Aquabacterium sp. OR-4: one gene and its partner. The protein of the gene in region 1 interacts with the protein of each later gene in a pairwise test. Links are inferred from orthologs where the notes say so. Each region holds a gene or a part of one and is shown on either strand. Other genes may lie near its edges.

Evidence for each region.
Region 2: the proteins of lpdA (region 1) and odhB interact in binary tests that used the Escherichia coli proteins (3 or more experiments, as listed by UniProt). The link is inferred for Aquabacterium sp. OR-4 from one-to-one orthologs.

What each region holds. Positions count from the first base shown.
Region 1 is NZ_JAOCQD020000001.1:1,857,662-1,860,877, forward strand. What follows is about bases 49-2,952. They hold lpdA (dihydrolipoyl dehydrogenase), read right to left. Parts: upstream 2,453-2,952; coding sequence 644-2,452; downstream 49-643. Other genes in these bases: N4G63_RS08105 (EAL domain-containing protein), read right to left, coding at 49-483; N4G63_RS08115 (Ntn hydrolase family protein), read right to left, coding at 2,460-2,952. Also shown: more of N4G63_RS08105, read right to left, coding at 1-48; more of N4G63_RS08115, read right to left, coding at 2,953-3,032; aceF (dihydrolipoyllysine-residue acetyltransferase), read right to left, coding at 3,045-3,216. UniProt on the Escherichia coli protein: Lipoamide dehydrogenase is a component of the glycine cleavage system as well as of the alpha-ketoacid dehydrogenase complexes.
Region 2 is NZ_JAOCQD020000001.1:2,273,992-2,277,173, reverse strand. The notes cover bases 208-3,077. They hold odhB (2-oxoglutarate dehydrogenase complex dihydrolipoyllysine-residue succinyltransferase), read left to right. Parts: upstream 208-937; coding sequence 938-2,218; downstream 2,219-3,077. Other genes in these bases: lpdA (dihydrolipoyl dehydrogenase), read left to right, coding at 2,732-3,077; N4G63_RS09885 (PspC domain-containing protein), read left to right, coding at 2,374-2,691; N4G63_RS09895 (2-oxoglutarate dehydrogenase E1 component), read left to right, coding at 208-820. In the rest of the region: more of N4G63_RS09895, read left to right, coding at 1-207; more of lpdA, read left to right, coding at 3,078-3,182. UniProt on the Escherichia coli protein: E2 component of the 2-oxoglutarate dehydrogenase (OGDH) complex which catalyzes the second step in the conversion of 2-oxoglutarate to succinyl-CoA and CO(2).

The DNA of each region.
Region 1 (3,216 bases):
CAGCAGGTGCGAGGGATCGGTCCAGGCCTGGACCAGCAGAACCCGGCCGTCGACCTGCAGGCCGCGCGGGGCCGGTTCGGCCGGCAGGCGCAGCGCGGCCATGAACCAGGCGGGCAGCGCCTGGGCGCCGGCATCGTGCCGGCCGCGGCCAAGCAAGCGGCCCGCGCCGTCGCGCACCTCGGCCTGCGCCCAGCCGGCGGCCAGGGCCCAGGCAGGCATCTGTTCCAGCCGGTGCGGCAGCGTGCCCGGCGCACGCGCCAATGCCTCGGCGAGTGCCGCGGTGGCCGCAGCGTGCTGGCGGGTGACCTCGCGCTGCACCAGCCCACCCAGTGCGGCGGCCAGCAGCAGGGCGGCCAGCAGCGGCACCGCCAGCGCCATCAGCAGCCGGCGATGGCGCTGGGCCCAGGCCGGCATGCGGCCGCCAGACCGGGCTTCGGACCAGGCGGGCAGCAGCGGCAGTGGAGGTGAATCGGCAGACAGCATCCGAGGGCGGGCGACAGTGGGGCCATGCTCCGCCCGCCCGGGCAAGGGTGCCGGGGCCGGACAGGCTCTGTCAGGTTTTCGTCCCGCCCGGCGCCAACTTGAACGCTGGGACTTTGCCGCCGCTCGGCGCGGCGCCCGGCAGAGCGCCGGCTGCCGCGGCTCAGCGCCGCTGCGGCGGCAGGTCGGTGCAGCTGCCGTGGGCCACCTCGGCGGCCATGCCGATGCTTTCGCCCAGCGTGGGGTGCGGGTGGATGGTCTTGCCGATGTCCACCGCGTCGGCGCCCATCTCGATGGCCAGCGCGATCTCGCCGACCATGTCGCCGGCATGCGTGCCGACGATGCCGCCGCCCAGGATGCGGCCGTGGCCATGGGCCTCGGGCGAGTCGTCGAACAGCAGCTTGGTGAAGCCTTCGTCGCGGCCGTTGGCAATGGCGCGGCCCGAGGCCGTCCACGGGAACAGGCCCTTCTTGACCTTGATGCCCTTGGCCTTGGCTTCATCCTCGGTCAGGCCCACCCAGGCCACCTCGGGGTCGGTGTAGGCCACGCTGGGAATCACGCGGGCGTCGAACTGGGCCTTGCTGTTACCAGCGGCCACTTCGGCGGCCACATGCGCCTCGTGCACCGCCTTGTGCGCCAGCATCGGCTGGCCGACGATGTCGCCAATGGCGTAGATGTGCGGCACGTTGGTGCGCATCTGCGCATCCACCGGGATGAAGCCGCGCTCGCCCACCACCACGCCGGCCTTCTCGGCGCCCAGCTTCCTGCCGTTGGGCGTGCGGCCCACGGCCTGCAGCACCAGGTCGTAGGTGGCCTCGCTCTTGCTGCCGTCCAGGCCCTCGAACTGCACCGTGATGCCCTCGGGCCCGGCGCTGGCGCCCACGGTCTTGGTCTTCAGCATGATCTTGTCGAAGCGGTCGGCGTTCATCTTCTGCCACACCTTGACCAGATCACGGTCGGCGCCCTGCATCAGGCCGTCGAGCATTTCCACCACATCCAGCCTGGCGCCCAGCGTGGAGTACACCGTGCCCATCTCCAGGCCGATGATGCCGCCGCCGATGACCAGCATGCGCTGGGGCTGCTGGCGCAGCTGCAGCGCGCCGGTGCTGGTGACGATGCGCGGATCGTCGGGCAGGAAGGGCAGCTTCACGGCCTCGGAGCCGGCGGCGATGATGGCGCTCTTGAAGCGGATGGTCTGGGTCTTGGCCTCGGCGCCCTCGCCCACCTGCACACTCAGGTGGTGCGGATCGGCGAAGGTGCCGTTGCCCTGCACCACCGTCACCTTGCGCATCTTGGCCATGGCCGCCAGGCCGCCGGTGAGCTTGCCCACCACCTTGTTCTTGTGCGCCAGCAGCTTGCCGAGATCCACCTTGGGATCGGCGAATTCGACGCCCAGGTCGGCGAAGTGCCTGACCTCGTCCATCACCGCGGCCACGTGCAGCAGCGCCTTGCTGGGGATGCAGCCCACGTTCAGGCACACGCCGCCCAGCGTGGGAAAACGCTCGACCAGCACGGTCTTGAGGCCCAGGTCGGCCGCGCGGAAGGCGGCCGAGTAGCCGCCGGGGCCGGCGCCCAGCACCAGCAGATCGCACTCCAGATCGGCACTGCCGGTGTAGCTGGCGGCCTGCGGCGCGGGCGTGGCGGCCGGCGCCGGCGCAGCGGCCACCGGTGCCGGGGCGGGTGCAGGTACAGCAGCAGGTGCAGCAGCCGGGGCCGGCGCCGCAGCGGCGCCTTCGGCCACCTCAAGGCTCAGCAGCACCGAGCCCTGGTTCACCGTGTCGCCCATCTTGATCTTGAGCGCCTGCACCACGCCGGCGTGGCTGCAGGGGATCTCCATCGAGGCCTTGTCGCTTTCCACGGTGACGAGGCTTTGCTCGGCGCGCACGGTGTCGCCCGGCTTGACCAGGATCTCGATCACCGCCACGTCCTTGAAGTCGCCGATGTCCGGCACGGTCACGTCAATGAGGGCCATGGTGTTGTCAGCCTTTCAGTTTCAGCGTGTGGGTCCGCACCGGACCCGCCGAGTTCTTGTCGAATTCACAGCCGGCGCGCACGCCGGTCTCCACCAGTTCACGCGCCGAGCGCACCCGTTCGAAGCTGGCCTGCATGGCCCCCAGCGCAAACGCCCGGCCCGAGCCGATGGCCCAGAAGCGGTCGAACTCGAACACCTCGCGGTACGAGTAGACGCCGAAGATGCCGCGCGCATTGGCGATCAGGATCGTGAACTGGCTGCTCTCGTAGGGGTCGGCATCGTCTTCCTTGGTGTTCAGGAAGAAGTGCTCCTTCAGCTTGGGGTGCAGCTTCAGGAAGGTGTCGAACACCTCGTCGCGCGAGTGCAGCTTGAGCTCGTCGGCCGGCAGCGTGCCCAGCGCCCGCCGCAGCACGGGAAAGTGCGCGGTGGTGCCGGCCATGCCGATCCACGAGTCGCCGATGCGAAACAGCTTGTCGTTGGCCTCGTAGCCATGGGCCAGGCGCGTGTCGCCAAAGGTGACCAGCGCGTCGGCCGCGATGGCCACCTGGCCGCCCTTGCGGGCCACACAGATGGTGGTCATCTCGCGCCGGCCTTACAGCGCGATGCGGCGGAAGTCGGCCAGCAGCGAGGCGAAGTAGACGTTGAAGCGCGCTGCCGCGGCACCGTCGATCACGCGGTGGTCCCAGCTCAGGCTCAGCGGCAGCATCAGGCGCGGCGCGAACTGCTTGCCGTCCCACTTGGGCTCGATGGCGCTCTTGCACACG
Region 2 (3,182 bases), 420 kb from region 1 along the record:
CGGCTATGCCGGCTCCGAGCCGAATGCGCTGGTGGTGTGGGAGGCGCAGTTCGGCGACTTCGTCAACGGCGCGCAGGTGGTGATCGACCAGTTCATCGCCTCGGGCGAGGTGAAGTGGGGTCGCGCCAACGGTCTGGTGATGATGCTGCCGCACGGCTATGAAGGCCAGGGCCCCGAGCACAGCTCGGCGCGCCTGGAGCGCTTCATGCAGCTGGCGGCCGACAACAACATGCAGGTCTGCCAGCCCACCTCGGCCAGCCAGATCTTCCACCTGCTGCGCCGGCAGATCGTGCGCCAGTTCCGCAAGCCGCTGGTCATCATGACCCCCAAGAGCCTGCTGCGTAACAAGGACGCCACCAGCCCGCTGGCCGACTTCACCCGCGGCAGCTTCCAGACGGTGATCCCCGAGCAGAACGAGGCCATCGTCGCCGACAAGGTCAAGCGCGTCATCGCCTGCTCGGGCAAGGTGTACTACGACCTGGTCAAGAAGCGCGAGGAGAAGAAGGCGTCCGATGTGGCCATCATGCGCATCGAGCAGCTCTATCCGTTCCCGCACAAGGCCTTCTCGGCCGAGATGAAGAAGTATCCGAACGCCACCGACATCGTGTGGTGCCAGGATGAGCCGCAGAACCAGGGCGCCTGGTTCTTCGTGCAGCACTACATCCACGAGAACATGCTCGACGGCCAGAAGCTCGGCTACGCCGGCCGTCCGGCCTCGGCCAGCCCGGCGGTGGGCTATGCCCACCTGCACCAGGAGCAACAGAAGGCGCTGCTGGATCAGGCCTTCGCCAAGCTCAAGGGCTTCATCCTCACGAAATAGGCCCACCCCCGAAGCGCCGGAGGCGCTTCCCCCTCCAGGGGCGCCGCCTGCGGACCGGCATAGCCGGATCCGCGGCGGCCGCTGGGTGTGCTACTCCTTATTCCAAGAGTCAAAAAAATGGCAATCGTAGAAGTCAAGGTTCCGCAGCTGTCCGAGTCGGTGGCCGAAGCCACCCTGCTGCAGTGGAAGAAGAAGCCCGGCGAGGCCGTGGCCATCGACGAGATCCTGATCGAGATCGAGACCGACAAGGTGGTGCTGGAAGTGCCGGCGCCCTCGGCCGGCGTGCTGGCCGAGCTGGTGGTGGGTGATGGCGGCACCGTGGTCAGCGACCAGGTCATCGCCCGCATCGACAGCGACGCCAAGGCCGGCGCCGCCGCCCCGGCTGCGGCCGCCGCCGCACCGGCGCCCGCGGCAGCTGCCGCCCCGGCCGCCGCTGCCGCCGCCACCGGTGGCAGCAAGAGCGACGTGGCCATGCCCGCCGCCGCCAAGCTGATGGCCGACAACGGCCTGGCCGCCGGCAGCGTGGCCGGTACCGGCAAGGACGGCCGCGTCACCAAGGGTGATGTGCTGGCCGCCGTGGCCACCGGGGCTGCCGCACCCAAGGCCGCGCCGGCACCCGCCGCTGCGCCGCTGGCCGCCCCGGCCGCCAAGCCCGCGCTGCAGCAGGTGGCCGCACCGGTGGCCATGAACCTGGGCGAGCGCCCCGAGCAGCGCGTGCCGATGTCGCGCCTGCGCGCGCGCATCGCCGAGCGCCTGGTGCAGAGCCAGTCCACCAATGCCATCCTGACCACCTTCAACGAGGTCAACATGGCCCCGGTGATGGAGATGCGCAAGAAGTTCCAGGACAAGTTCGAGAAGGAGCATGGCGTCAAGCTGGGCTTCATGAGCTTCTTCGTGAAGGCGGCGGTGGCTGCCCTCAAGAAGTACCCGGTGCTCAACGCCTCGGTCGATGGCAACGACATCGTCTACCACGGCTACTTCGACATCGGCATTGCGGTGGGTTCGCCGCGCGGCCTGGTGGTGCCGGTGATCCGCAATGCCGACCAGATGAGCTTTGCCGACATCGAGAAGAAGATCGCCGAGTTCGGCCAGAAGGCCAAGGACGGCAAGCTGGGCATCGAAGAGCTGACCGGCGGCACCTTCTCGATCAGCAATGGCGGCACCTTCGGCTCGATGCTGTCCACGCCCATCATCAACCCGCCGCAAAGCGCCATCCTGGGTGTGCACGCCACCAAGGACCGCGCCGTGGTCGAGAACGGCCAGATCGTGGTGCGCCCGATGAACTACCTGGCGATGAGCTACGACCACCGCATCATCGACGGCCGCGAAGCCGTGCTGGGCCTGGTGACGATGAAGGACGCGCTGGAAGACCCGTCGCGCCTGCTGTTCGACATCTGAAGGCACGCATGGACCTGCTGCGCCTCCCGGCCTCGCGCCTGCGCTGCTCGCCGTACGGGTGTACGGCTGCGCTGCTCGGCACGGCCTCGGGCGGCTCGCGACGGTTCCTGCGACCTTCAGCCCTCTGACCAGGCTGCAACGCACAAGGCACCGCCATGTCGATCGCCGATGACCTTGCCAAGCTCGACGACCTGCGCGCCCGTGGCGTGCTGTCGGATGACGAGTTCCAGCGGGCCAAACAGCGCTTGCTCGATGGCGGCAGCGTGCCGCCCACGCCGCCTGGCGTGGCCGCGGTCAACGCCTTGCGCCGCTCGCTCGGCGACAAATGGCTGGGCGGCGTGTGCGGCGGCCTGGCCCGCGTCACGGGCCTGGACAGCTGGGCCTGGCGCCTGATCTTCGCGGTGCTGTTCCTGTGGGGCGGCGCCGGTCTGCTCGTCTACCTGCTGCTGTGGATCTTCGTGCCGGCCGATTGAGGCCGCACGCCATCCGCCGCAGCGCAACCAAACTCTCATCATGTCCAAGCAATTCGATGTCGTCGTGATCGGCGCCGGCCCTGGTGGCTACATCGGCGCGATCCGCGCCGCGCAGCTGGGTTTCAACGTCGCCTGCATCGACGATTCGCAAAACGACAAGGGCGGCCCCGCGCCCGGCGGCACCTGCACCAACGTCGGCTGCATTCCCAGCAAGGCCCTGCTGCAGAGCAGCGAGCACTACGAGCACGCGCTGCACCACTTCGGCGACCACGGCATCAGCGTGGGCGAAGTGAAGATGGACGTGGCCAAGATGGTGGCCCGCAAGGCCGCCGTGGTGAAGCAGAACAACGACGGCATCCTGTACCTGTTCAAGAAGAACAAGGTGTCGTTCTTCCACGGCCGCGGCAGCTTTGCCAAGGCGGTGGATGGCGGCTACGAGATCACCGTCACCGGCGCCGCCAACGAGACGCTGACCGCCAAGCACGTCATCA